3 regions of the Bradyrhizobium sp. USDA3516 genome follow, and region 3 is predicted to be linked to each of the others. Evidence: predicted binding sites of a transcription regulator. Region 3 holds the regulator's gene; each other region holds the start of a gene.

Region 1 (9,566 bases), on a different contig from region 3:
GGACAATTGCAGCGCAACGCGCGCGGGCACGAGCGGCGCAATGTTGGGCTCGTGCGCGAGCAGGATGACCGGCGCATCGTCAGTGATCTTCGCCAGCGTGGCGTTGAGATCATCGGCACCGAAGCGCACCACGTTCCGGAACCGCCGCGCCGGCAGAAAGGCAAGCTGATCGCCGAGGCCGGCAAGCCAGAACGGGCGGCCGTCCTTGGTGAGGCGCACAGCATCGTTCTCGTAGACGGGAATGCCGGCCGCCTCCAGCGCCCGATGTGCGATGGTCGGCCCGTGCCCGGCCCGCTGCACGGTCCTGTCGTCCCAATAATCGTGATTGCCCATGACGGCATGGACGCCGAGCGGCGCCTTCAGGCGCCCCAGCACCCTTGCCCATTCGCTCGACGGAATGAAGCGCGTGACATGGTGAAGGCCGGCGACATAGTCGCCGAGCAGCACGATGAGATCGGCGTTGAGCGCGTTGGTCCGGTCGACGATGTCCTCGATGCGCTCCAGCGGCATCCAGGGATCACAGGCATGGATGTCAGCGATGGCGGCAATCTTCAGCGGAAAATCCGCCGGCCACTGCCGCGGCATCGGATGATAGCGCGTGACGCGAAGGCGCAGCATCGGCTCCACGCCGACGCCGTAGGCTGCGGTCGAGACGCCGAGGGCGGACAGACCGCCGATGGAACGGATGAGATGACGGCGCGTGATCATGGAAGCCCAATGATGATGCCGCGTCTTTGATGATATCCGATTGGAGCAGAAATGGGGTGCGTTCGTGCAGATCGTCTGCACGAGGTTAACGGAAATTCATCAAAAGCCGAAACGGCGCGGTTCAGCAGATCACTCGTCGCTGTCATCCGTGCCGAACAGGCCGAACTGGGCCGCCGCATCGCGCGAGGGTTCGGCGAGGCCGAGATGGCGGAACGCATGCGAGGTCAGCAGGCGGCCGCGCGGCGTGCGCTGCAGATAGCCGCACTGGATCAGATAGGGCTCGATGATGTCCTCGATGGCATCGCGCGGCTCCGACAAGGCCGCAGCCATGGTCTCGACGCCGACCGGGCCGCCGCCATAGTTGAGCGCGATCGTCGTGAGGTAGCGGCGGTCCATGGCGTCCAGGCCGGCCGCATCGACCTCGAGCGCGCTCAGCGCGTGGTCGGCGATCTTGCGGTCGATCCTGTCGGCGTCGGCCGCGGAGGCGAAATCGCGCACGCGGCGGAGCAGGCGGCCGGCGATGCGCGGCGTGCCGCGGGCGCGGCGCGCGATCTCGTTGGCGCCGTCCGCGCTCATGCCGACGTTGAGCACGCGCGCGCCGCGGCTGACGATGCTCTCCAATTCCTCGATCGTATAGAAGTTCAGCCGCACCGGAATGCCGAAGCGGTCGCGCAAGGGATTGGTGAGAAGGCCGGCGCGCGTGGTGGCGCCGACCAGGGTGAATTTCGACAGCTCGATCTTCACCGAGCGCGCTGCCGGTCCCTCGCCGATGATGAGGTCAAGCTGAAAGTCCTCCATCGCCGGATAGAGCACCTCCTCCACCGCCGGGCTGAGGCGATGGATCTCATCAATGAAGAGCACGTCGCGCTCTTCGAGATTGGTCAGCAGCGCCGCGAGATCGCCGGCCTTGGCGATGACGGGACCCGAGGTGGCGCGGAAGCCGACGCCGAGCTCTTTCGCCACGATCTGCGCCAGCGTGGTCTTGCCGAGGCCGGGGGGACCGACGAACAGCACGTGATCCAGCGCCTCGCCGCGCTTGCGCGCCGCCTCGATGAAGATCGAGAGATTCTTGCGCGCCTGCTGCTGGCCGACGAAGTCGGACAGCGATTGCGGCCGCAGCGCGGTGTCGCCGACATCATCGCTGCGGCGCTCGGGCGAGACCATGCGGGGAGGAGTGGTCATGCTCGGGCTCTGTAGGCCATTCTGCCCACGAACAGGGACAGCTGCACAAGAACAAACAACACGACGCTTTGTAGCAGGAGTTCAGGCCATATGTATTGATCGACCTGTCCGATAAATACCAAAGCGAGAACGAGGTACGAGGCTGGAGCGACCAGCAAGACGTTCCACCATGTTATGTGGCCGCGAAATCGTATGATCGCAGCGACAAGAACACCGGCGATCAGGCCCGGCAAGGACCACATTTTGAAACCAAGGAGCGCAACACCCGCCGTATCGCGCGAGATCGAGAAACACCGGATGACGTGGCTCAGCAGACACCCCGACGCCGAGAATGCAGCCGTGGCAAGAACGCCGATTAGCACTGTCCCGGCGAACACGACACCAAAGAAATAGACCGCATGCTGAAGGTTCGGGAGCTTTGGACCCTCCGGGCGATCGAGGGCTTGATCGGAATTCACTTCGCGAGCTCCTTGAGGCCCAGCCGAATCAGCTGTGCCGTCTCGGCGCCCTCACCGGCGCTACGCGACGCCGACGCAATCGCCGCGGCGGCCTGCGGCTGGCCGTAGCCGAGATTGACCAGCGCCGAGATCGCATCCGCGACCGGGCGCGGCGCGCGCTCGTCGTCGACGGCGCCGGCGAGATGCACGACCGCAGGATCGACATTGGCAAAGGCCGGCGCCTTGTCCTTCAATTCGGTGACGATGCGCTCGGCAACCTTCGGGCCGACGCCGGGCGTGCGCGCCACCGCGGCCTTGTCGCGCAGCGCAATCGCATTGGCGAGATCGGCCGGCGAGAGCGTGCCGAGCACGGCGAGCGCCACCTTGGCGCCGACGCCCTGCACGGTCTGGAGCAGGCGAAACCATTCGCGCTCCTGGTCGGTGCGGAAGCCGAACAGCTTGATCTGGTCCTCGCGGACATAGGTCTCGATCGACAGCACGGCGGCTTCGCCGGGCGAGGGCAGATGCTGCAAGGTGCGCGAGGAGCAGTGCACCTGGTAGCCGACGCCGCCGACGTCGAGGATGACGAAGTCCTCGCCGTAGGAATCGATCAAGCCCTTGAGCTTGCCGATCATATCCCCACCACCTTCAGCCTGAGAGCGGTACTCTGGCGGTGATGGGCGTGGGTGATGGCGATGGCGAGCGCGTCGGCGGCGTCCGCGGACGGCGGCTCGGCTTTCGGCAGCAGGATCTTCAGCATCATCGCGATCTGTTGCTTGTCGGCGTGACCGGCGCCGACCACCGTCTTCTTGACCTGGTTCGGCGCGTATTCTGCGACAAAGATGCCGAACATTGCGGGCGCCAGCATGGCGACGCCGCGGGCCTGGCCAAGCTTCAGCGTCGCAACGCCGTCCTTGTTGACGAAGGTCTGCTCGACCGCCGCTTCCACCGGCCGGTGATCGGACAAAACGGCCGCGAGCCCTTCATGGATCGCGAGCAGCCGGCTCGCCAGCGGCAGATCGTCGGGCGGTTCCACCGAGCCGCAGGCGACGTAGCCCAGGCGATTGCCCTCGGCCTCGATCACGCCCCAGCCGGTGCGGCGCAGGCCGGGGTCGATGCCGATGATGCGAACGGGGCCACGAATCGGGAGCGCAGTCATGCGCCAGTGATAGCGGCTGGCCGCGACGGGGGAAACAGAAACAGAACGGAAGTAACAGGGGAAGTGGGGGTCACGTGCCCCGGGCGCGGCGCAGCACGAAGTGATGCGCCTGCTGAACGGGGGCCCATGTTGCCTCCAGCGCGCACGGCGCTGTGGGTCCCGGCTCTGCGTCGCACCGCTTCGCGCTGCGCCGCGTCCGGGACACGCGAGCCCTACCCGCCCATCTTCGCCATTAGCGCGTCCGACACCTCGAAATTGGCATAGACCTGCTGCACGTCGTCGTGCTCGTTGAGCAGGTCCATCAGCTTGAGCAGCTTCTCGCCGGTCTCGTCGTCGACCGCAACCGTGTTCTGCGGCTTCCAGATCAGCGCGGCCTTGCGCGGCTCGCCGAACTTGGCTTCCAGCGCCTTGGCGACATCGCGATAGCTTTCGGTCGAGGCGTAGATCTCGTGACCGTTCTCGCCCGAGACCACATCGTCGGCGCCGGCCTCGATGGCGGCGTCCAGCACGGCGTCGTCGGAGGCGACGCTGCGGTCATATTCGATGATGCCGGTGCGGTCGAACATGAAGGAGACCGAGCCGGTTTCGCCGAGATTGCCGCCGGACTTGGTGAAGAAGGAGCGGATGTCGGAGGCGGCGCGGTTGCGGTTGTCGGTCAACGCCTCGACGATGACGGCGACGCCGCCCGGGCCGTACCCCTCGTAGCGGATCTCGTCATAGTTCTCGCCGTCGCTGCCGAGCGCCTTCTTGATGGCGCGCTCGATATTGTCCTTCGGCATGTTCTCCTGTCGCGCCGCGATCACGGCGGCACGCAGGCGCGGGTTCATGGCGGGGTCAGGGGTGCCCAGCTTGGCGGCGACGGTGATTTCACGCGCCAGCTTGCCGAACAGCTTCGACTTCTGGGCATCCTGCCGCCCCTTGCGGTGCATGATGTTCTTGAATTGGGAATGTCCGGCCATGCGGGGTCTCTTGTGGTCGTCAGCCAAGGGTGAGCGAGGGATGCGCGGCCTTATAGGCCGCCAACCCACCGGAATGAAAGGGGCTCCCCCGGTCCGGAGGTAGCAGCGTAGTTGCCCATGCCTCAATGTCGGGCACTGTTAACCCTGATTTCATTCCGGACTGCGAAAATAGCGCCCGACCGTCCCCCGACAAGAGAGACCCGATGGCCTTCGGACTATTTCGGAAGCGTCTGCCGGACACGGCCGCGCCTGCGGCAGCCCCGGAGGCTGCGCAGCTGGCGGCCCCTGCCGCACCCGCCCCGACCGCCGAAAGTGATTCGGCCCGGGAAATCCTGGAATTGCTGGAACTCGAGCTCGGCGCCATGATCCGCCAGCTCGAGCGCGCCGCCAATTCGGTGGCCGGCGGCGCCGAGGCGACCGCGGCGACCCTCGCCGCCATTCGCGACCGCACCGACGCCCTGACCGGCCGGACCAATGCGGCGCAATCCACCGCCTCCACCTTCGCCCATGCCGCTGACAAGTTCACCCAGTCGGCGCAAGGGATCGGCGCACAGGTCCGCGAGGCCGGCAAGCTCGCCGACGACGCCAGCGCCGCCGCGCAGGAAGCCCGCGCCAATGTCGATCGCCTGCGCGAATCCTCCGCCGCCATCGGCAACGTCGTCAATCTGATCGCGCAGATCGCGCGGCAGACCACGCTGCTCGCGCTCAACTCGACCATCGAGGCCGCGCGCGCGGGCGCCGCGGGAAAAGGCTTTGCCGTCGTCGCCACCGAGGTCAAGGCGCTCGCGGTGCAGACCCAGAGTGCGACCGAGGAAATCACGAAGAAGATCGACGCGCTGCAGCGCGACGCCGCCGGCTCGGCGGACGCCGTGCACCGCATCTCGCAGGCGATCGAAGCGATCCGCCCGGTGTTCGACACCGTCAACGGCGCGGTCGCCGAGCAGAATGCCACGACCAGCGAGGTCTCCGGCAATGCCGCCAGCGCCTCGGAGTTCATCATCTCGGTCGGCGAGAGCGCGGCCGAGATCGACGCGGCGACCAAAGCGGCCGAGTCCCATGGCGAGAGCGTCGCCAGCGCCGGCAAGGCCGTCACCACTTTCGCCCAGAAGCTGAAATCGCGCTGCGCGGTGCTGCTGCGCCAGAGCGAGCACGACGACCGCCGCAAGACCGAGCGGCTGCCCTGCCACCTCAAATTCGAGACCGCGCGCGGCGTGATGCCGATCTATGAAATCGCGATGGAGGGCGTGCTGATCGGCGGCGCGGATGCCAGCCGGCTCGCACCGCAAGCGACGATCGAAGGCAGCTTGGAGGACATCGGCGCCTGCCGCCTGCGCGTGGTCGAGCAATCCAAGGCCGGCGCCCGCGCGCAATTCGTCGGCGCCACCGCCGCACTCAGCGAGAAGATCGAGGACAAGCTCTGGTCGATCCATGAGGAGAACACCGAGTTCGTCACCCGCGCCATGGAGGCGGGCAATGCGCTGACGCAGATATTCGAGCAGGCGGTTGCGCGCGGCGAGGTCAAGCTCGACGACCTCTTCGACACCGACTACGTGGAAATCGCCGGCACCAATCCGCAGCAATACCGCACCAAATATCTCGACTGGGCCGATCGCGCCCTGCCGCCGTTCCAGGAAGCCTTTCTGGCGCGGGAATCGCGGATGGCGTTCTGCGCCATGGTCGACCGCAACGGCTTCTTGCCGGTGCACAACAAGATCTATTCGCATCCGCAGCGGCCGGGCGACGTCGCCTGGAACACGGCCAACAGCCGCAACCGGCGCATCTTCAACGATCCGGCGGGGCTCGCTGCCGCACGCAACCTGCGATCGTACCTGGTCCAGAGCTATGCGCGCGACATGGGCAACGGGAACACGGTGATGATGCGCGAGATCGACGTGCCGATCCGCGTGCAGGGCCGGCACTGGGGCGGCTTCCGCACGGCCTACAAGCTGTAGCGTGCACTCCTGGGCAAGACGCCGGGCGCGAATCATCCTCTAAGGTCGGACCTGGAATCGGAATGCCGCCAAGGAGCCGATCAACGGCTCCGACTGGAGAGAGCCCCGTACATGTCCTTTGCACAACTTGCCGTGTTGGACACCGCCTCCAACCGGACGCTGGCCGAACGCCTGATCGACCAGCTCGCCGACCGCATCGGCGGTCTCGGCGTCGAGCTCGCCGATATCGCCGGCAACGTCCAGGACGTCGCCAACCGCGTCGCGAGCCAGTCGGAACGGTTTCACCGTCTGCAGAAGACGGCCGAGACCATGGTCTCGGCCAACCACGACATCGCCAACGCCTCGCAGGCGGTGCAAACCACGACGTCGGCGGCGGTCGGCGAGATCGCGCAGTCGCGCGGCGCCGTCGACACCGCGGTCAGCCACATCTCCGCGCTGGTCGCCGCAGTGGAGCGGATCGAGGCGCGCCTTAGCGCCGTCGGCGCGGCGCTGGCGCAGGTGGCGAAGGTCTCCGGCTCGATCGAGGCGATCGCCAAGCAGACCAATCTGCTCGCGCTCAACGCCACCATCGAGGCGGCGCGCGCCGGCAATGCCGGCCGCGGCTTCGCGGTGGTCGCAAGCGAGGTCAAGAACCTCGCGGAGGCCACGCGCCAGGCCACGCATGAGATCTCCGACACCGTGCGCGATCTCGACGGCCAGATCGAGGGCCTGATCGGCGAGAGCAGCGACGCCTCGCAGCGCGCCAAGACCGCCGGCGAAGGCGCGCAAGCGATCTCCGGCATCATCTCGCGGGTCCAGCAGGGCTTCGCCTCCGTCGAAGCGGAGATCGACGGCGTCGCGCGCGCGGCGACCTCCAACCTCGGGCATTGCGACACCGTGATCAGCGAGCTGAGCGAGCTCGCCAGGGGCGTCGACCTCTCCTCGCGCAACCTCAAAAGCGCCGACGAGCGGGTGGCGAAGCTGCTCGACACCTCCGAAGGCCTGATCGCGCTGATCGCCGACAGCGGCGTCGAGACATCGGACGCGCCGCTGATCCGTATCGTCGTCGACACCGCGAAGCGGATCTCGACCGAGTTCGAGGCCGCGATCGACCGCGGCGAGATCACGCTCGACCAGCTCATGGACGAGACCTACCGCGAGATATCAGGCACCGATCCGAAGCAGTACCTGACCAACTACGTCGAGTTCACCGACCGCGTGCTGCCCGCGATCCAGGACCCGATCCAGACGTCCGATCCGCGCATCGTGTTCTGCGTCGCCTGGGCGAGGGGCGGCTACCTGCCGACCCACAATCCGAACTACCGCCTGCCGCAGGGCAAGGACCCGGTCTGGAACAACGCCCATTGCCGCAACCGCCGCCTGTTCACCGACCGCGCGGTGAAGAAGGTCGCGGTCAACACAAAACCCTTCCTGCTGCAGACCTACCGCCGCGACATGGGCGGCGGGCAGTTCGTGCTGATGAAGGACCTGTCCTCGCCGATCATGATCCGCGGCAGGCACTGGGGCGCCTTCCGGATGGGATTCCGGCAAGGCTGACGGCGGCGCTCCGGCACCCCCCAAAACAAAAACTCGAAAACAACCCCATGCACAGTAGCCGGGGTGTGCGGAATCAATGGCTTGCGCCGGCAGGCCGTGGCGCGCGTTGACCCGTCGGGCAAAACAGGGGTAGAATGCTAATATTCCGAAAATGTGAGGCATGCGGTTCGCCCTGCCGCGGCCGCCGACGTTGCCGTAGAAGTGCCACCGCGCATTCGAACCCGAACACAGCAAGCTGGTTTTTTGATGTCCTGTCCACCTGCCCAAATCGGCGCGCCGTTTTCCGAGATCGATACACCGGCGCTGATCATCGACCTCGATGCCTTCGAGCGCAATCTCGATACGATGGCGGCTGCTGTGAGCAAGCTCGGCGTTCGCTTGCGTCCGCATGCGAAGACCCACAAATCACCGATCATTGCGGCCAAGCAGATCGCGCGCGGCGCAATCGGCATGTGCTGCCAGAAGGTCGCCGAGGCCGAGATCCTGGTTGCGGGCGGGGTGAGCGACGTGCTCGTCAGCAATGAGGTGGTGGGCCTGCGCAAGATGGAACGGCTCGCCGGTCTCGCGCGCCACGCGCGCATCAGCGTTTGCGTGGACGATACGATCATGGTCGAGCAACTATCGCTCGCCGCGGAACGGGCCGGATCGCAAATCGAAGTCCTGGTCGAAATCGACGTCGGCGCCGGTCGCTGCGGCGTCAGGCCGGGGCCGGCGGCGGCCATTCTGGCGCGGCAGGTGGCGGGGTCGCGCTTCCTGTCGTTCGGCGGCTTGCAGGCCTATCACGGCTCTGCCCAGCATTTGCGCACGCCGGAGGAGCGGCGCGCTGCCATCGCCGGGGCCGCGAACGCGACCGCGGAGACACTGCGCGTCCTCGAGGACGCGGGCTTTCAGTGCCGGACGATCGGCGGTGCTGGGACCGGGACGTTCGAGCTCGAAGGCGCGAGCGGCATCTGGAACGAATTGCAGGCGGGCTCCTATGTCTTCATGGACGCCGACTACGCCAAGAACCTCGGCGACGGGGCGCGCAACGCCAATCCGTTCGAGCATGCGCTGTTCGTGATCGCGACCGTGATGAGCACCGGCGCCGGCGAACGCGCCGTCATCGATGCCGGCCACAAGGCCCTGTCGAACGACAGCGGATTTCCGGTCGTGCTCGGCCGGCCCGATTTGCGCTATCATCGGCCCTCTGACGAGCATGGCCTGCTCGATTTCGACAGCGCTTCGTCGCGACCGGCGATCGGCGACAAGGTGACGCTGATCCCCGGCCATTGCGACCCGACCGTCAATCTCTACGACTGGTATGTCGGCGTGCGCGGCTTCAACACGCCGGATGCCCGCGTGGAGGCACTGTGGCCCGTCGCGGCGCGGGGCGCGGTCACCTGAGATTGCGTGATTGCGCGCGCCGATCTCCGCCATGGCCACGGACAGGCGAAGCGCAGATCCGAGACCCATACGCCGCAGCAACGGTTTGGCGAAGACGCGGAGTGACAAGCTTTGCGAAGCAACTACACGCGCGTGGGGTTATGAGTTCTGGCCCCGCGTTCGCAATTCTGGCCAAGGCGTACACTCATAATTCGGGATGCCTGTTTCCAAAGGACGAGCAGACGTGGCTTGCCCGGCTGGGAACGACTGC
Region 2 (9,566 bases), 110 kb from region 3:
GGGGCCGAGGTCGATGACCCAGTCGGCGGTCTTGATGACTTCGAGATTGTGCTCGATGACGACGACCGTGTTGCCTTGCGCGACCAGCTCGTGCAGCACCTCCAGCAGCTTCTTGACGTCGTGGAAGTGCAGGCCGGTGGTGGGCTCGTCCAGGATGTAGAGCGTGCGGCCGGTGGCGCGTTTTGACAATTCCTTGGCGAGCTTGACGCGCTGGGCTTCGCCGCCCGAGAGCGTCGTCGCTTGTTGGCCGACATGGATGTAATCGAGGCCGACGCGGTGCAGGGTCTGGAAGGTCTCGCGCACGCGCGGCACCGCCTTGAAGAACTCGGCGGCTTCCTCGACGGTCATGTCGAGCACGTCGGCGATGCTCTTGCCCTTGAACAGCACCTCCAGCGTCTCGCGGTTGTAGCGCTTGCCCTTGCAGACGTCGCAGGTGACGTAGACGTCCGGCAAAAAGTGCATCTCGATCTTGATGACGCCGTCGCCCTGGCAGGCCTCGCAGCGGCCGCCCTTGACGTTGAAGGAGAAGCGGCCGGGCTCGTAGCCGCGCGCCTTGGCTTCGGGCAGGCCGGCGAACCATTCGCGGATCGGCGTGAAGGCGCCGGTATAGGTCGCCGGGTTCGAGCGCGGGGTGCGGCCGATCGGCGACTGGTCGATGTCGATGATCTTGTCGATGTGCTCGAGACCCTCGATGCGGTCGTGCGGGGCGGCGCCCTCGCTGGCATTGTTGAGCTTGCGCGCGATGGCGCGGTAGAGCGTGTCGATCAAGAGCGTCGACTTGCCGCCGCCGGAGACGCCGGTGACGCAGGTGAACAGGCCGAGCGGAATCTCCGCCGTGACGTTCTTGAGGTTATTGCCGCGCGCGTTCACCACCTTGATGGTGCGGCGATGGTTCGGCGGGCGCCGTTCCGGCACCTCGACCTCGAGCTCGCCGGTCAGGTACTTGCCGGTCAGCGATTTCGGGTTGCGCATGATCTCGGCGGGCGTGCCTTCGGCGACGATGTTGCCGCCATGCATGCCGGCGCCGGGGCCGATGTCGAGCACGTAGTCGGCGAGGCGGATGGCATCCTCGTCATGCTCGACCACGACCACGGTGTTGCCGAGGTCGCGAAGTCTCTTGAGGGTGTCGAGCAGGCGGGCGTTGTCGCGCTGGTGCAGGCCGATCGAAGGCTCGTCCAGCACGTAGAGCACGCCCGTCAGCCCCGAGCCGATTTGCGAGGCGAGGCGAATGCGCTGGCTCTCGCCGCCGGACAGCGTGCCGGAGGAGCGGGACAGCGTCAGATAGTTGAGGCCGACGTCGAGCAGGAAGGTGAGGCGCTCGCGGATCTCTTTCAGGATACGACCCGCAATCTCGTTCTGCTGGGCGTTCAGCGCCTCCGGCACGGTCTCGAACCATGCGCCGGCGCCCTTCACGGACAGCTCCGAGATTTCGCCGATGTGCTTGCCGCCGACCTTGACGGAGAGCGCCTCGGGCTTGAGTCGAAAGCCCTTGCAGCCCTCGCAGGGGACGTCGTGGAAATACTTCGCCAGCTCTTCGCGCGCCCATTCGCTCTCGGTCTCGCGATAGCGGCGGTTGATGTTGGTGATGACGCCTTCGAACGGCTTCTTGGTGTCGTAGGAGCGCACCCCGTCCTCGTAGGAGAACTTGATCTCGTCCTCGCCCGAGCCGTAGAGGATCGCGTTCTGCGTCTTCTTCGGCAAGTCCTTCCACTTGGTGTCGAGCGTGAACTTGTAGTGCTTGCCGAGCGCGGTCAGCGTCTGCACGTAATAGGGCGATGACGACTTGGCCCAGGGCGCGATCGCGCCCTTGCGCAGCGTCAGGTCCTTCTCGGGGATGACGAGGTCCTCGTCGACATGCTGCTCGACACCGAGGCCGCCGCAGGCGGGGCAGGCGCCGTAGGGATTGTTGAAAGAGAACAGGCGCGGCTCGATCTCGGGGATGGTGAAGCCGGAGACCGGGCAGGCGAACTTTTCCGAGAACAGGATGCGCTCGGGCCCGCTCTTGTCGTGGATTTTTGCCGTTTTCTTCTTTTCCTCCGCAGGCGCAGAAGCCGCGGGCGCATCGGCGAACTCGACGACGGCGAGGCCTTCGGCGAGCTTCAGCGCGGTCTCGAAGCTCTCGGCGAGGCGCTGGCCGATGTCGGCACGCACCACGATGCGGTCGACGACCACGTCGATGTCGTGCGGAAATTTTTTGTCGAGGCTGGGCGCTTCCGCCAGCTCATGGAAGGTGCCGTCGATCTTGACGCGCTGAAAGCCCTTCTTGAGCCATTCGGCGAGCTCCTTCCTGTACTCGCCCTTGCGGCCGCGCACGACGGGGGCGAGCAGATAGAGGCGGGTGCCCTCGGGCAGCGCCAGCACGCGGTCGACCATCTGCGAGACGGTCTGGCTCTCGATCGGCAGGCCCGTGGCCGGCGAATAGGGCACGCCGACGCGAGCCCACAAGAGGCGCATGTAGTCGTAGATCTCGGTGACGGTGCCGACCGTGGAGCGCGGGTTCTTCGACGTCGTTTTCTGCTCGATCGAGATTGCCGGCGAGAGGCCGTCGATCTGGTCGACGTCGGGCTTCTGCATCATCTCCAGGAACTGGCGCGCATAGGCCGATAGCGATTCGACGTAGCGGCGCTGGCCCTCGGCATAGATGGTGTCGAAGGCGAGCGAGGATTTGCCGGAGCCGGAGAGGCCAGTGAACACCACCAGCTTGTCGCGGGGAATCTCGACGTCGATGTTCTTGAGGTTGTGCTCGCGCGCGCCGCGGATCGTAATTGCGCGCAGGCTCGAGCCCGCGTTCTGTTGTTGGCGCTTCGCCTTGATCACTTCATCCATCCGAGTTGCCCTCAAGGAAGCCCAAAGGTGCGCGATCGCGCCAACGTCAAGGCACGCATCGCCCGGAACCGGGATCGGCGCCGATGGGTATGGCAGCGAACGTAGGAAGAACGGCGGCGGATTTCCAGTGGGACTTGCGAATCGTCAACGGATTGTTGGCGTGCTGGCGGGATCTGGCAGCAGGAGCGTTCGGAACCGCTCCGGGAACGCGCAAGCCAAACCAAAAAGGCCGGCACGAGGCCGGCCTTTCGTAACGCGGGGTGCGTCAGAGACGAAGCTCAGTACTTCGCGACGACCGGGCCGCCGAAGTGATAGTTCACGCCGACCTGCACGGTGTGGAGGTCGAGGGTGCCGGTGTTGACCGGAAGGCCGATGCCGGAGAAGTAGGTCTCGCCGCCGAGGCTGCGATAGAGGTACTCGCCCTTGACCGACCACTGCGGAGCGAAGAAGGCCTCGACACCCGCACCAACGGTCCATCCCGAATGCCACTTGCTGTCGGAGATGCTTGCGATCGGGGAGCTGACGGTGATCTTGTTGTCGATCCAGGCGTAACCACCCGTGGCGTACAGCAGGACGCTCGGGGAAGCGAGCCAGCCGATGCGGCCACGCACGGTGCCCAGCGCGTCGATGCGCGAGGTGGTGGTCACGGGAAGGACGGCGCCGCCGAAGAGACCTGGGACGGTCGCCGAGGCGTTCACGTCAGCCCAAGCGCCGTCAGCTTCGATACCGAACACGACGTTGGAGGCCTGCCAGTTGTAGCCGGCGGTGCCGCCGACGAATCCGCCCTGCATGCGCGGGTCGCCAGAGCTGTTTTCCCAGGCGCCGCCGCCGACGATACCGAGGTAGAAGCCGGTCCAGTTGTACACCGCGGCGACAGGCGGGGGAGCCTTGGTGTACGGGCGAGCCGCGAGATCAGCAGCCGAAGCGGGGGCCGCAAGAGCGAACAAACAGGCCGAAGCCAACAAAACCTTTTTCATTTTCAACTTAATCCCAGTCCCAGTTTCTGTTGTTGCCTTCCGTCACGGAAGGGTATCGGACTCGACGGCCCAACTGACGTGTCTCTACACCAGCAAAGCCGCAAGTTGTGTCTCCGAAAAGCCACAACAGCCGAAAAGGTGATGGTAACTGGCTTATTTGCGTCCGGGAATCGGGGCGCAAAAAAAGAAGGGCCGGCGCTGGGGCCGGCCCTCCATTCGCTCGCAAGATCAGAGGGATATCAGTACCTCGCGACCAGCGGGCCGCCGAAGCGATAGTTCAAGCGCACCAGACCCATGTCGACGTCTTGGCGGATGCGATCGCTCCCGAAGAAACCGCCCGCAGGCGTCGTGAAGGTGATCGTGCGGTCGCCGAGGAAGATATGGTTGTACTCGACGCCGAGCGTCCAGTTCGGAGCAAATCCGAATTCCAGGCCGGCGCCAACGCTGCCGCCCCAGCGGGTCTCCCGAGCCGACGCCAGCAGCGCGCCGGCGCCCGGCGTGCCGGCCGCGGCATAGACGTCGTACTTGTCTCCGACCACGGCGCCGCCGCCCTTCACATAGAGCAGCACGTTGTTCCAGGCGTAGCCCACCTGGCCCGTGATCAGGCCAAAAGCATCGATGTGGGAGCGGTTACGACTACCAGTGACCAAAGGGGTTCCAGGGAAGAGGGTGCTGACGTTGTCACCCGAGAAGTCAGCCCAGTTGCCCTGGCCCTCGAGGCCGAACACCCAATTGGCCGACTGCCAGCGATAGCCGATCTGGCCACCGACCGTGCCGCCGGTCGCATTGTGACAGCCTTCAGCCACCAGAACGCCCGTGGCTGGCGTGACGAAGTCCCAGCACTTGCGGCTGGTGCCGCCGCCGCCGTTGATGCCGATGTAGAAGCCGCTCCAGTCGTAAACCGCCGCGACGGCCGGAGCCGGAGCCTTGGTGTAGGGACGCGCGGCCATGTCCGCCGCGCCTGCCGGAGCCGATAGCCCCAAAGCCATTGCACTGATTGCACCAAACAGAATCTTATTCATTGCAGTCTCCCCAAAGTTTCGTCCGCTTCATGAAGTCCCCGAAGCGGCTGACCAGATGCGACGCTCGTATGAATCAATTCCGAGGCAAAGGTAGCCTAAGGAAAGGGCAGAGTCCGTCTCCGGAATGCCACACTTGCCGCCCAAATGAAATGGAACAACTTACTGAATTTTAATCGGTTTTCCTCGTTCACGGGAACCCAAAAAAGTTCCATTGGAGTGCGCTCATTATTTTGGCAATGGGCCAGAATCGTTGCCCCATTGCGGCGAGGAACAAATCTGGAACAAAATGGAAGGCGATGCTATATGTGGGGATAACCCTGGCAGTGGCAGGCTGATCGGTGCGCGCAAGCGTATAGGGTCGCCCTAGCGGGCGCGGAGGAACGCGGGCAGCGGATTCGCCCTTTTGAAATTCAGTGGCATTCGGAGTGGAGAGCGGCGATGGCGGGAAGCGTCAACAAGGTCATTCTGGTTGGAAATCTCGGCAAGGATCCCGAAATCCGCCGCACCCAGGACGGGCGGCCGATCGCGAATTTGAGCATCGCGACCTCGGAGACCTGGCGCGACAAGAACACCGGCGAGCGCAAAGAGAAGACCGAGTGGCATCGCGTGGTGATCTTCTCCGAGCCGCTGTGCAAGATCGTCGAACAATATCTGAAGAAGGGCGCAAAGGTTTACGTCGAAGGCGCGCTCCAGACCCGCAAGTACACCGACCAGAGCGGCGTCGAGAAATACTCGACCGAGGTCGTGCTGCAGGGCTTCAACTCGACGCTGACGATGCTGGATGGTCGCGGAGGTGGCGGCGGAGGCGGCAGCTTCGGCGACGAGCCGGGCGGCGATTTCGGCTCCTCCGGCCCCGTCAGCAGCGCACCGCGCCGTCCCGTTGCCGCCGGCGGCGGCCGCAACAGCGACATGGATGACGATATCCCGTTCTGAGGCCAACCAGCGGGCGCTCGTCCTTTGCAGCGGTGTGCTCGCGTGCCGCGCTTGGATTTCTCGTCAATCAACGGGCAAAGCTTGATTTTCTGAGCTTGCCTCATGTTGTGCGTCAGACGGCGAGCCGCTGCCGATCGGGGGCTGCTGCATGAGTCTTGGACCGCTTCTTGCTGCTGCGCCGGCGATCCCGCTGCATGCCTTCGCCGCAATGGCTGCATTCGTCCTCGGGATTGTTCAGTTCATCGCCCCCAAAGGCACCCTTCCGCATCGGACTCTGGGCTGGGTCTGGGTGGCGCTGATGCTCGTCGTGGCGCTCAGCTCGTTTTGGATCCACGAGATCCGTCTGGTCGGTCCATGGAGCCCGATCCATCTGCTCTCGATCTTCTCTTTGGCGATGCTCGTGCTTGGGGTGATGGCTGCAAGAGCTCACAATGTTCGCCGCCACAAGATCACGATGGCCTCGATCTTCTTCGGCGCACTCGTCATTGCCGGGCTGTTCACCTTCATGCCCGGCCGGCTCATGCACGCGGCGGTTTTCGGACCTTGAGCAGGGGCGAAATTCACTCTCCGGCGCAGGAGCGCCGACCCCCAAAAGCGGTCCGGAAATAACTTCCAGTCGTGGCGGTAAGTCCATGAAAAAACGAACGGAAAAAGCGCTTCCTGAGGCCCGCCAAGGGTGGTTATCAGGGGTGCGATGCGCTATATGATTCCCAGACAAAAACTCACCGGATTCCCCCTTGGCTGACGACGACAACAAGCCCGGCGACCAGCCGGCGCAACCCTCGGACATTCGCCCCGTCTCCATCCTCGACGAGATGAAGAAGTCCTACCTCGATTACGCCATGAGCGTGATCGTATCGCGCGCGCTGCCCGATGCGCGCGACGGCCTCAAGCCGGTGCATCGCCGCATCCTGTTCTCGATGAACGAGCAGGGCTTCACGCCCGACAAGAAGCACAAGAAGTCCGCCGGTATCGTCGGTGACGTCATGGGTAAATATCACCCGCATGGCGACCAGGCGATTTATGACGCGCTGGTGCGCATGGCTCAGGACTTCTCGATGCGCGCGCTGCTGGTGGACGGGCAGGGCAATTTCGGCTCGGTCGACGGCGATCCGGCGGCGGCCATGCGCTACACCGAATCCCGCCTGACCAAGATCGCGCTGAAGCTGCTCGAGGACATCGACGGCGACACCGTCGACTTCCAGGACAATTACGACGGTTCGGAGAAGGAGCCGGTGGTCCTGCCGGCGCGGTTCCCGAACCTGCTGGTCAACGGTGCCGGCGGCATTGCCGTCGGCATGGCGACCAACATCCCGCCGCACAATCTCGGCGAGGTCATCGACGGATGCATCGCGCTGATCGACAACCCGTCGCTGACGATCGACGAACTCAACAACATCATCCCGGGCCCGGATTTCCCGACCGGCGGCATCATCCTCGGACGCCAGGGCATCCGCAGCGCCTATCATCTCGGCCGCGGCTCCATCGTGATGCGCGGCAAGGTCACGTTCGAGACCATCCGCAAGGAGCGCGAGGCGATCGTCATCACCGAGATCCCGTATCAGGTGAACAAGGCGACGATGGTCGAGCGCATCGCCGAGCTCTACAAGGAAAAGAAGATCGAGGGCATCTCGGATCTGCGGGACGAGTCCGATCGTGACGGGTATCGCGTCGTCGTCGAGCTCAAGCGCGACGCCGTGCCCGACGTCGTGCTGAACCAGCTCTACAAATTCACGCCGCTGCAGACTTCTTTCGGCGTCAACGCCGTCGCGCTGGATAGCGGCCGTCCGCAGACGATGAACCTGAAGGACATGCTGACGATCTTCGTCGGCTTCCGCGAACAGGTCGTCACGCGCCGGACCAAGTACAAGCTGCGCAAGGCGCGCGAACGGGCGCATGAGCAGGTCGGCCTCGCCATCGCCGTTGCCAATATCGACGAGATCATCAAGGTGATCCGGACCTCACCGACACCCGCCGCCGCGCGCGATACCCTGATGACGCGCGACTGGCCGGCGCGCGACGTCGAGGACATCATCACGCTGATCGACGACCCGCGCCACCGCATCAACGAGGACGGCACGATCCGCCTGTCCCTGGACCAGGCCAGGGCCATCCTCGAGCTGCGTCTGGCACGCCTCACCGCGCTCGGCCGCGACGAGATCGGCGGCGAGCTGTCGAAACTCGCCGGCGAGATCGGCGAGTATCTCGAGATCCTGCGCTCGCGCGCCCGCATCCTCGACATCATCAAGACCGAGCTTGCCGAGGTGAAGGCGGAGTTTGCCACGCCGCGCCGCACCGTGATCATGGAGCAGGAGGGCGAGGTCGAGGACGAGGACCTGATCCAGCGCGAGGACATGGTGGTCACGGTCTCGCATGCCGGCTACGTCAAGCGCGTGCCGCTGTCGGCCTATCGCGCCCAGCGCCGCGGCGGCAAGGGCCGCTCGGGCATGCAGACCCGCGACGAGGACTTCGTCAGCCGGCTCTTTGTCGCCTCGACCCATACGCCGGTGCTGTTCTTCTCCTCGCGCGGCCAAGTCTACAAGGAAAAGGTCTGGCGGCTGCCGATGGCGGCGCCGAACGCGCGCGGCAAGGCGCTGATCAACATCCTGCCGCTGGAGCAGGGCGAGCGCATCACCACCATCATGCCGCTGCCCGAAGATGAATCGACCTGGGGCCAGCTCGACGTGATGTTCGCGACCACGGGCGGCAACGTCCGCCGCAACAAGCTGTCCGACTTCGTCGACGTCCGCCGCTCCGGCATCATCGCCATGAAGCTCGACGACAACGAGGCGATCGTCGACGTGCAGATCTGCACCGAGCGCGACGACGTACTGCTGACCGCGGCCGGCGGCCAGTGCATCCGCTTCCCCGTCACCGACGTGCGCGTGTTCACCGGGCGCACCTCGATGGGCGTGCGCGGGATCGCGCTCGGCGAAGGCGACAAGGTGATTTCGCTGGCGATCCTGCGCCACGTCGACACCAGCTCGGACGAGCGTTCGGCCTATTTGAAGATGCGACGCGCGGTTGCGGGCGAGGCCGCCGCGGAAGAGGCGCCGGCCGATGCCGAGGCCGAGGAGATTTCGGGCAGCTTCCAGCTCCCGCAGGAGCGCTATGTGGAGATGTCGGCGCAGGAGCAGGTCGTGCTCACCGTCTCCGTCAACGGCTATGGCAAGCGGACCTCGTCCTACGAGTACCGCACCACCGGCCGCGGCGGCAAAGGCATCGTCGCCATGAGCGTCAACAACCGCAACGGCAACCTGGTCGCGTCGTTCCCGGTGGAGGATGCCGATCAGATCATGCTGGTGACCGACAAGGGCCAGCTGATCCGCTGCCCGGTCGAAGGCATCCGCATCGCCGGCCGCTCGACGCAAGGCGTGATCGTGTTCGATACCGCCGAGGACGAGCACGTGGTGTCGGTCGAGCACATCACCGAAGAGGCCGAGAACGGGAACGGGACGAACGGGGAGTAGGGAGGCGAATAGTGAGCAGCGTAGGCGTTGCCGCTCCATATTCGCTATTCGCCTCTGACCATTCGCCGGTCTGACAGCCCCGACTACGGCGTGCGGTCGGCGGTCACGAGGCGCGCCTCGCGGACATTGGCCTTGCTGCCGGCGCGGCGCAGGCAGGACGCCTCGAAATTCGGCCAGGCCTGCTGCGAGCAGTCACGGCCGACGGTGCGGATATCGAGCCGGTCGCTCTTGGCCAGCGGCTGCGGCACGCTGGCTTCGACGGTCGGGGCAAAGCCGGGCAGGAGGGTGAGGGCCGCGGCCATAAACGCAGAGATAGCGATCGCTGAGAGAGCTTTGAT
Region 3 (9,566 bases):
TCCTCGCTCTATGCGAGGAACGCGTTCTTCTTCGGCTCCAACCCGAAGCTCTATCGCGGCCGGAAGGGCGTTGCCGACTATTTCAACGGCCTGCCGCGCTGGCGCAGACCGAGCGCGACCTTCTCCGACGTCAACGCCGCGCAGGCAGGTCCTGATCTGATCAACATGGCCGCGACCATCACGTTCGATCTCGCCGGCGAGCGGGACGATCTCGTCGTCAAGATGAGCTGGGTCATCATCCGCGAGGACGGCGACTGGAAGATCGTCAATCACCACGCCTCGTCGCAGGCGCCGCTGATCTGATGGCGCTTTTGTCATTCCGTAATGGCCCGAAGGGCCAAGCCCGGAATCCATAACTCCAGTTCGTGGTTATGGATTCTCAGATGCGCAAATTGCGCATCATAGCTCGCGCCAAGTGGCGCGCCCCAAAATGACGGAAGGATACGAACCGAAGCTCTCTCCGAGCGTTGAGGTGGCTCCAAACAAGGATTCCGCCATGCAGAACATCGCAGAGCATATGGAAGTGATCGGCGCCGACGGCGTCCACATCGGCACGGTCGATCGCGTCGAAGGCAACCGTATCAAGCTGACCAAGAAGGACAGCGGCGTGGGCAGCCACAAGGGCCATCATCATTTTATCGACAAGGGCCTCGTTGCCGATGTCGAAGGCAACAAGGTGCGGCTGTCCGCCAAGGCGGACGTTGCCGTGACCATGGAAGAGGAAAAGTAGACCGCTCCATCGCTCGTTCCCGATCTGTACCGCTATTCGCGCAGCCGCACGGTCCGGTAGCCTCCGCAACCGTCGCGTATCGTAAGGTGCAGGGGAATGGTGGAGCCGGGGCGGCCAGGACGCTCCCAGGGAGTTGCGGGGACGTGGCCGGTCGGCCGCGCTACCCCGACCGGCGGCTTTGCGCCGACGGGCCTTGGCATCTGGCCGGCCATCGTCGAAACGGTGCGCCAATGGGCGCGTGCCGAGGCCGGGCCTGGCCGGTTGTTGCCGTGGGTGCCGGTCGCCTTCGGCGGCGGCATTGCGCTTTATTTCTCCGCCGATCATGAGCCGGTGCTGTCTGTGGTTGCCGCGACGGCCGTCGCGCTGATGCTCGGTGCGGTGCTATTGCGGCGGAGCCGGCTGTTTGCGCCTGCCATCATGCTCGCGGCGCTCGCCGCCGGCTTTGCGATGGCGACCTGGAAGACGGCGCGCATCGCTCATCCCGTGCTGGCCAAGCCGCTCTATTCGGTGTCGCTGTCGGGCTTCGTCGAAGCGCGCGACATCCGTGAGCGTACCGATCGCTTCGTGCTGCGCGTCAGCGCGATGGAGGCGCAGCGCAGCGAGGTCAAGCTCGAGCGCGTTCGCCTCTCGGTTCGCAAGGGCACGGCGCCGGAGGTCGGCAGCTTCGTGCAATTGAAGGCGCGGCTGATGCCGCCGATCTCGCCGGTGCGCCCCGGCAGCTATGATTTCTCGCGCGACATGTTCTTCCAGGGCATCGGCGCCTCCGGCTTCGTGATGGGCGCGATCACGGCGTCCACGCCGCCGGGTGCCGGCGGCCTGCGGCTGCGCTATGCCGCCTTCATGCAAGACCTGCGCGATGCGATCGATGCGCGCATCCGCGCTACCCTCGAAGGCGACAACCGGGCGATCGCAACGGCGCTGCTCACGGGGCGGCGCGATGCGATCACCGCGCCCGTGAACGATGCCATGTTCGTCTCGGGCCTCGGCCATGTGCTGTCGATCTCCGGCTATCACATGGCGGTCGTCGCCGGCGTCGTCTTCTTCGCGGTGCGCGCGCTGCTGGCCCTGATCCCGGGGCTGGCGGCCGGCTTTGCCATCAAGAAATGGTCGGCGGCCGCGGCGCTGGTGGCGGCCGCGTTCTACCTGTTGCTGTCGGGCGCGGAGGTCGCGACGCAAAGATCGTTCTTCATGACGGCGGTGGTGCTGATCGCCGTGATGGTCGACCGCCGCGCCATCACCTTCCGCACGCTGGCGGTGGCGGCGCTGATCGTGCTCGCGGTCGCGCCGGAGGCATTGGTGCATCCGAGCTTCCAAATGTCGTTTGCGGCAACGCTTGGGCTGGTGGCCCTGGTACAGATCGGCATGCCGAACCTGCTCGCCTCGCCCGATCATTCCGCGACGGCGCGGATCGCGCTGTGGGGCGGCCGCGAGATCGCGATGCTGTTCCTGGCCTCGCTGATCGCGGGGCTCGCGACCACGCCATACGCCGCCTTCCACTTCCATCGCGTGACCCCATACGGCGTGCTCGCCAACCTCGGCGCCATGCCGGTGGTCTCGGCGCTTGTGATGCCGGCCGGGCTGCTCGGACTGCTCGCGGCGCCCTTCGGGCTCGACGGCGTGTTCTGGTGGTTGATGGGAATCGGCATCGAGTGGATGGTCCTGGTCGCGCGCTGGGTGGCGGCCCTGCCGGGCGCGGTCGGCCGCATTCCTGCCTTCGGGATCGCGCCGCTGGTCGCGGCGAGCCTCGGGCTCATTGTTATGGGCCTGTTGCGCACGCCCTTGCGCTGGTCCGGCGCCCTCGTGCTGCTGGCAGCGATCCTCTGGGGACTGTCGGTGCGGCAGCCCGACATCCTGATTGCCGGGGATGGTGCGAGCGTCGCGGTCCGGGGCGGGGATGGGCGCCTGCATGTGATCCGCGCCGGCAAGGACAGCTTCCTGCTGAAAGAGTGGTTGGCTGCCGATGCCGATCCGCGCGATGCCGGCAACGCCTCATTGGCGAGCGGGGTGTCGTGCGACGAGTCCGGCTGCGTGGCGCCGCTCGCGGACGGACGGCTCATCGCGCTAGCGACGCGCATCGACGCGCTGGCCGATGATTGCAGCCGCGCCGCGCTGGTGGTGACGGCGCGGCCGGCGCCGTCCGATTGCGCGGCGATGGTGGTCGATCGGGCCCGTCTTGCCAGTCAGGGCGCACTGGCTCTGACGCGCAGCGGAGAGGGGTTTTCGGTGCAGGTGGTGAGGGCGAGGGGAGCAAGCCGTCCCTGGCTGCCGGCCGGCGCCGGCGAGGGGGATTTCGACGGCAGCCTCGTGCCGAAGGCGGCCGTACCCCGCAACCGGGACGCAACGCCATCGGAGGCCGACTTGCAGGCCGACGATTGACGCGGATCACAAATACCAGGCCAGCACCGCGTCAAGCCTTCCGTTGCCGATGACCGGCAGGGCCACCATTCGGCTCAGCCCGGCTGCGCGGGCTTCGGAGCCGGCGATCGAGCCGTCACTGGTGAGATCGTCGTTGAGCGCGGGCATGCCGACGGCCCAGGCGCCGCCGATGCTGCCTTCCCCCTTGGCGATGGACTGCGCCGCATAGCGTGCGGCGAGGTCGGTCTGCGCGCTGCAATCGCCGGCGCGAAAGACCAGCGCCGAACGGGCCTCGTTCGGGACCCAGATCTCGAAGCGTCGCGCAATCGGCGTTGCCTGCGCGGAGAGGAATGTCAGAACCCAGGTCTGGTCGGTGCCGGTTCGGTAGGGCACGCCGACGCCGAGATTGATCCCGACCTTGGCGGCGTCCTCCCAGCGCAGGAAGCTCTTGGCGTCGTGCAGGTCCTTGATGATCAGCGGCAGGCCCGCCTTCCAGGTGCGTCCGGGCAGGCCGAAGCCGCGCGGAAATCTGGTGTGGCGGGAGTTGAATTCGAACATGTCCGCCGTGCCGTAATAGCCATCGACGAGCCCCATCTCGTGCGAGAGATCAGGATCGTTGTGCCAGAGCTCGATCGCGCCGACATGCGCCTCGTCGTCGCCGCAGAACAGCACCAGCACGGCTTGCAGGAATTCGCCCGCGAACACCGGCACCGCCACGCCGCAGGTGAGGCCGGCCGCAGCGGCCTGATCGGTCCGCTTGAAATAGGAGTTGGCGAATTTCGTGAGGATGACGGGGTGACCACAGGCCCAGGCCTTGCCTGGAAGTCCCTCGTCGTATCCGAAGTGCAGCTCTTCGCTGACGGCCTTGAACGCGGACAGCCCTTCACCGTAGAGGCCGCCGCCGAATTCCAGCCGCATGCGCGTCCGGTCGGGTATCCAGAGTTCAACGACGCGAATAAAGGTCTTCATCGAGCGTGTCCGCCGCCTCGAACCACGACAGCATCGGTCATTTGGCTGCGGAGCGGACGTTCAAAATTCAGGCAGGACGGCCCAAACTTCGTGCGGCGACGGGCTTACCGATCGAATGTCCTGAAACACAAACCCACCGGGCTCGCCGGCCTCGGCCGGCGACGGCAATTTCAATCCCGGGCTCGGCCTTTCGGCCGATGGGCGTCAGCCGATCGGCAGGCGCGTGATCGTGGGCCGCGTGTCGGCGATGATCTGCGGCTTGTGCTCGCGCTCGGGGGCTGGCTGCGTCACCGGCAATTGCAGCACGGTCGCGCGCTGGCCTTCGACGAGCTGCGTCACCAGCACGTACTTGCCGTCGGGGAATTCGATCGCGTCATGATGGCGATCGGGAATGTGCGGGTCGATCTTGCCGAACTTGCCGACGCGGGAGTTCACGGTGCGCGTCCAGATCCAGCGGTTGTCGTAGCGGACGTTGTCGGCGAAAGCGAGCTCCGTCCCCGGCAGCAGACAGACCGCGACGGAGAGATCGGCTTCGGAAGCGAAACCGCGCGTCGAGGTGCCGCGGAAGGTTGTCGTGACGATCGTCTCGCCGACCTCGGCGGGGCGCGTCGCGACGGCATGCAGGCTGTAGTCACACATCGGGTGCTCCTCATGCTGGAATAGCGACCCGCGTCTCTTTCGAGGCGCAGGCCTCTATCAGAGTGGAAGCCTGCAACGCTCTGCTCGGTTATGGGCAAATCTGCGGCTCGCGTCCGCAGCGCGCGATCACATTATCTTTCCCGGATTCAATAGGAACAAACCTCGCGTCCTTGCATTCGGCCGGAGCTATCGGCACGGCCGGCACGACTCTGCCGGCGAAGCAGAAATGGCTGCGGGCCTGCATGGGCGGATGTCGCGCGGCGGATGTCGCGCGGGAAGAGGGCCGGACAGTCGGCGCAGAACCAGAGAAACCGTCCGGCCGGAGCGAACAAGCATCCGCTCCGATGCTGGATCGACGATGCCGATCGAAGCGCGCGAGGCGCTTGAGACTTCCCGTATCAGTACTTCCGGTAAAGCCCGATCAGCTTGCCCTGTATCTTCACGCGGTTCGGCGGAAGAATGCGGACCTCGTAGGCGGCATTGGCGGGCTCGAGCGCGATCGAGGCGCCGCGGCGGCGGAAGCGCTTGAGCGTGGCCTCCTCGTCGTCGATCAATGCCACCACGATGTCGCCGGTATTGGCAGTCTCGTTGCGCTGGATCAGCGCCATGTCGCCGTCGAGGATGCCGGCCTCGACCATCGAATCGCCGCGCACTTCGAGCGCGTAGTGCTCGCCCGAGCCGAGCATGTCCGGCGGTACGCTGATGGTGTGGCTGCGGGTCTGCAGCGCCTCGATCGGCGTGCCGGCGGCGATGCGGCCCATCACGGGCACCGCGACCGGACGCTCGCCCTCGTCCGCGGGCGGGCTGGAGCTCGCGCGCACCTTGCCGAGATTGCCCTCGATGACGCTCGGGGTGAAGCCGCGGCGATTGCCGGCGGCGGCCTGGAGCTCGGGCAGCTTGATCACCTCGATGGCACGGGCACGGTTGGGCAGGCGGCGAATGAAGCCGCGCTCCTCGAGCGCAGTGATCAGGCGATGGATGCCTGATTTCGAGCGCAGGTCGAGCGCATCCTTCATCTCGTCGAAGGACGGCGGCACGCCGCTTTCCTTCAGACGCTCGCTGATGAACCGCAGAAGCTCGTATTGTTTGCGCGTCAACATCTCGACCAAAGTCCCCCGGTTGATGTCGTTCGATTCCGACACGATGAAGTCGGCACTAGGCCGCTACATCCTCGAAACAAATCATGAACGGACACTATATGTTCGATATGTGTTCCGCAACTGCTTAATTTACGGTGAACGCGGCCAAGCTCGCGGAATGCGTGTGGCTCGCAGCTCAGGCCGGGAGCCGCAGCACCTCGCAAGGCGTGCCGGCCTCGGCCTTGGGGGCGAACGGAGCCCGCACGAGAAGTACCTGTGCCGCAGCGAGATTCGCAAGCAGGGAGGAGTCCTGATGGCTGACGGGAAGGGCGACGCGCGTGCCGTCGTCGCGCACCTCCAGCCGCGCACGCAGATAGTCCTCGCGCTGGTCGTTGGCGGCGACATCGCGGCCCAGCACGGCGCGCTCGCGCTGATGATGAATCGCTGAACGGCCCGCGAGAGCGCGAATCAAGGGCACCATGAACAGGAAGGCGCAGACATATGACGACACGGGATTGCCGGGCAGGCCGATCACGCGCATCGGGCCGAGCCTCCCGTGCATCATCGGCTTGCCGGGCCGGATCGCGATCTTCCAGAACGCCATCGCGATGCCTTCGCCCTTGAGCGCCTGCTGGACCAGATCGTGGTCACCGACCGAGGCGCCGCCGGTCGTGATCAGGATGTCGGCGCCGCCCTCGCGCGCGCGGCGGATGCCGGCGGAGGTCGCCTCCAGCGTATCGGCGGCAATTCCGAGGTCGATGGTCTCGGCGCCCTCGCTGCGGGCGAGCGCGTGCAGGGCATAGCCGTTGGAATAGACGATCTGGCCGGGACCAGGCGCGGTGCCCGGCATCACGAGCTCGTCGCCGGTGGCGAGGATCGCGACCCTCGGGCGGCGGACGACGGCGAGATGTGGATGGTTCATTCCGGCGGCGAGGGCGAGATCGCGCTCGGTGAGACGGATTCCCTTGCGCAGCAGCACGTCGCCTTCACGGAAGTCGATGCCTGCAGCGCGGATGTGCCGGCCGAAAATGGCGGCTTCCTTGATCGTGACATGCTTGCCGTCGGCAGCCGTGTCCTCCTGGATCACGACGGCATCGGCGCCGTCGGGAACGACGCCGCCGGTGAAGATCCGCACGGCTTCGCCGGGGCCGACGCGTCCCGCGAACGGCCGACCCGCCGCCACCTCGCCGACGACGGTCAGCCTGGAATCGATCGTCGCGTCGGCCGCGCGCACGGCATAGCCGTCCATCGCCGACATCGCCTCCGGTGGCTGCGTCCGCCGCGCCGCGATGTCGCCGGCGAGCACACGATGATAGGCCTCGTCGAGCGAAACCTTCTCTTCAGCCAGCGGCTCTGCGCCGGCCAGCACCGCGGCGAGCGCGTCAGAAACCGGCATCAGGGCCACGGGCGAACTCCTGCTGAGCACATCAGTCAATGGGCGGCGAGAGTTCTAGCCGAGTGCAGCCGTGAGGCAAAGCAGCACGGGGGATGATCTATCCTGCGTGATCGCGGGGTGGAGGAGGTCAGCTCAACTCCGCCGCGGCATGATGAGAAAGGCGAGATAGACCGGAACTAGGATCGCCATGGCCAGGACGACAATGACGAGCGCCACGGCCAGCATCGGTCAACGCTCCGTCGGATCGCCGGGACTGAAATCCGCGACGTCGGGCGGCTTGGGACCCTGATCCTTGTCGGGCAGCGGATCGGCCTGGGATTTCAGGTCGGCGGCCTTGCTGATCAGCTTGGCGGAGAGGTCAGAATCGGAGGTGGTTCTGGCGAATTCGAGCAGGAGAGAAGCCTGCTTGGTGAGATAGGTCTTGCCCAGCACGTCGATCAGTCCAATGTAGAAGTCCCCAACGGACTCATGAGTCCGAAAGGTGGTATTCCGTTCCCGGAACTCTGTATAAAAATGCACAAAGGGAGCGGGTTCCACATTTTCGGCAAATTTTGTTCCGGGAGTGATCGCGCTCCGGGCTGTCCGCGGCTCAGATGCCCAGCGCCTTCAATGCGTTCCCGACATCGAGCGGCGAGGTGACATGCACGGCGGTCAAGCCGCGCGCCCGTGCTCCCTCGATGTTCTCGGCGAGGTCATCGAAGAATACGATGCGCTCGGCCGGCACGCCGATCGCCGCGACGACATGGTCGAAGGCCTCGGCATCCGGCTTGCGCAGGCCGATGCTGGAGGACAGATAGAGCTCGCGGAAATGGCCGAGCAGATCGGCATATTCCTTTGAGAAATAGTCGACGTGCGGCCGATTGGTGTTGGAGAAGGCGTAGAGCGGCATCTGCTTCGCCGCGCGCGGCAGCAGCTCGGCGATATCAGGCATCTCGCCGGCGAAGATCGCGTTCCAGCCTTCCAGGAATTGCGCATCCGAGATGCCGATCCCGAGCGAGGACCGCAGCGAGGCGAAATAGTCCGCATCGCTGATCTTGCCCATCTCGTGCAACCGGTAGGCCTCGTCACGCACATAGCGCGCGATGATGGCCTCGGGCTGGCAGCCGGCATGTCCCGCCCAGCAGGCGATCGCCTTGGAAAAGTCGATGTCGAGCACCACGCGCCCGAGGTCGAACAGCAGCGCATCCGCGCTGCCGGGAGAGAGCGATGTCATTGCGTCCTTTTCACGTCAGTGTGGCGCGTCAGTAACGATAGGGCTCGTGATCGAACAGCGGGAACGCGCTGAACACGCTGGGCGCGTTGGTGGCGGTCGCCGGATGTAGGCAGGATTTGTCGATCTCGGCGAATGAGGTGGCGCCCAGAAGGCCGAGGCAGCGCAGCACCTCGTCTTCGAGCAACTCCAGCATCCGCGCGACGCCGGCTTCGCCGGCTGCCGCCAGCGCCCAGCATTGCAGCCGGCCGATGCCGACGAGGTCGGCGCCCGCCGCGATCGCCTTGACGATGTCGGTGCCGCGGCAAAAGCCGCCGTCGACCATGATCTTGGCGCGGCCCTTCACGGCGTCGACGATCTCCGGCAGCACGTGCATGGCGCCGCGGCCGTGGTCGAGCTGGCGTCCGCCATGGTTGGAGACGTAGATCCACTCGACGCCGTGATCGAGCGCGATCTGCGCATCCTCGGCGGTGGCGATGCCCTTGAGGATCAGCGGAATTTTGAAGCTGTCCTTGATCATCTTCACGGTCCGCCACTCCAGGCCCTTCTGGAAATCGCCGCCAGTGGCGCGCAGGCGGCTCTCGCGAACGTAGCGCTTGGCGATGTCACGTTCACGACGGCTGTAATGGGCGGTGTCGACGGTCAGGCAGAAGGCGGCGTAAGCGTTCTTCTCGGCCCGGCTGACGACGTCGGCGACGAAGGTATCGTCGCCGCGGACATAGAGCTGATAGAGACGCAAGGCATCGGGGGCAGCCTCGGCGGTCGCCTCGAGGCCGGGCTCGGACACCGAGCTCAGCATGTGCGCCGCGCCGAACCTGCCTGCAGCGCGCGCGACGCTCGCCGCGCCATCCGGATCGAAGATCTCGAGTGCGCCGACGGGAGCCAGCACCACCGGCAGGCGCAGCTTGCGGCCGAACTGCTCGACGCTGCCATCGACCCTGCGCACGTCGCGCAGCACGCGTGGGCGGAAGGCGATCTCGTCGAGCGCCATGCGGTTGCGCCGCATCGTGGTCTCGGTCTCGGCGGCGCCGACGATGTAGTCCCAGGCATTCTGGTTGAGGTTGACGCGCGCCTTCCGGATGAACTCGTGCAGGTTCTGGAACGGCTCGTCGCTGGCGCCGAGCTCGACGTTCCGTTCCTGCCGGATGCGGGGCGCTTCATTCATTGTTGTCCTCCCGAGAATTTGAA

The links. Region 3 encodes LexA, which represses DNA repair genes until DNA is damaged. Its sites were predicted from a motif close to TGTTCNNNNTGTGTTCNG; they were not measured.
Region 1: ruvC (crossover junction endodeoxyribonuclease RuvC) is a predicted target of LexA. The motif match lies at 3,517-3,534, and genes of this name have one in related genera.
Region 2: AC24YW_RS21295 (single-stranded DNA-binding protein) is a predicted target of LexA. The motif match lies at 5,092-5,109, and genes of this name have one in related genera.

Annotation. Positions count from the first base shown of each region.
Region 1 is NZ_JBYGYN010000002.1:161,186-170,751, forward strand. It holds gene AC24YW_RS06670 (metallophosphoesterase) at 1-708, opposite strand, end outside; gene ruvB (Holliday junction branch migration DNA helicase RuvB) at 838-1,890, opposite strand; gene AC24YW_RS06680 (hypothetical protein) at 1,887-2,348, opposite strand; gene ruvA (Holliday junction branch migration protein RuvA) at 2,345-2,962, opposite strand; gene ruvC (crossover junction endodeoxyribonuclease RuvC) at 2,959-3,486, opposite strand; gene AC24YW_RS06695 (YebC/PmpR family DNA-binding transcriptional regulator) at 3,699-4,445, opposite strand; gene AC24YW_RS06700 (methyl-accepting chemotaxis protein) at 4,649-6,397, shown strand; gene AC24YW_RS06705 (methyl-accepting chemotaxis protein) at 6,509-7,933, shown strand; gene AC24YW_RS06710 (DSD1 family PLP-dependent enzyme) at 8,180-9,316, shown strand.
Region 2 is NZ_JBYGYN010000006.1:391,227-400,792, forward strand. It holds gene uvrA (excinuclease ABC subunit UvrA) at 1-2,826, opposite strand, end outside; gene AC24YW_RS21285 (outer membrane protein) at 3,105-3,803, opposite strand; gene AC24YW_RS21290 (outer membrane protein) at 4,043-4,825, opposite strand; gene AC24YW_RS21295 (single-stranded DNA-binding protein) at 5,264-5,758, shown strand; gene AC24YW_RS21300 (DUF2306 domain-containing protein) at 5,907-6,305, shown strand; gene gyrA (DNA gyrase subunit A) at 6,496-9,228, shown strand; gene AC24YW_RS21310 (hypothetical protein) at 9,312-9,566, opposite strand, start outside.
Region 3 is NZ_JBYGYN010000006.1:276,749-286,314, forward strand. It holds gene AC24YW_RS20730 (nuclear transport factor 2 family protein) at 1-303, shown strand, start outside; gene AC24YW_RS20735 (DUF2171 domain-containing protein) at 497-730, shown strand; gene AC24YW_RS20740 (ComEC/Rec2 family competence protein) at 827-3,106, shown strand; gene AC24YW_RS20745 (GAF domain-containing protein) at 3,113-4,054, opposite strand; gene AC24YW_RS20750 (hypothetical protein) at 4,259-4,693, opposite strand; gene lexA (transcriptional repressor LexA) at 5,092-5,793, opposite strand; gene AC24YW_RS20760 (molybdopterin molybdotransferase MoeA) at 5,969-7,177, opposite strand; gene AC24YW_RS20765 (hypothetical protein) at 7,397-7,600, opposite strand; gene AC24YW_RS20770 (HAD family hydrolase) at 7,758-8,381, opposite strand; gene AC24YW_RS20775 (alpha-hydroxy acid oxidase) at 8,410-9,543, opposite strand.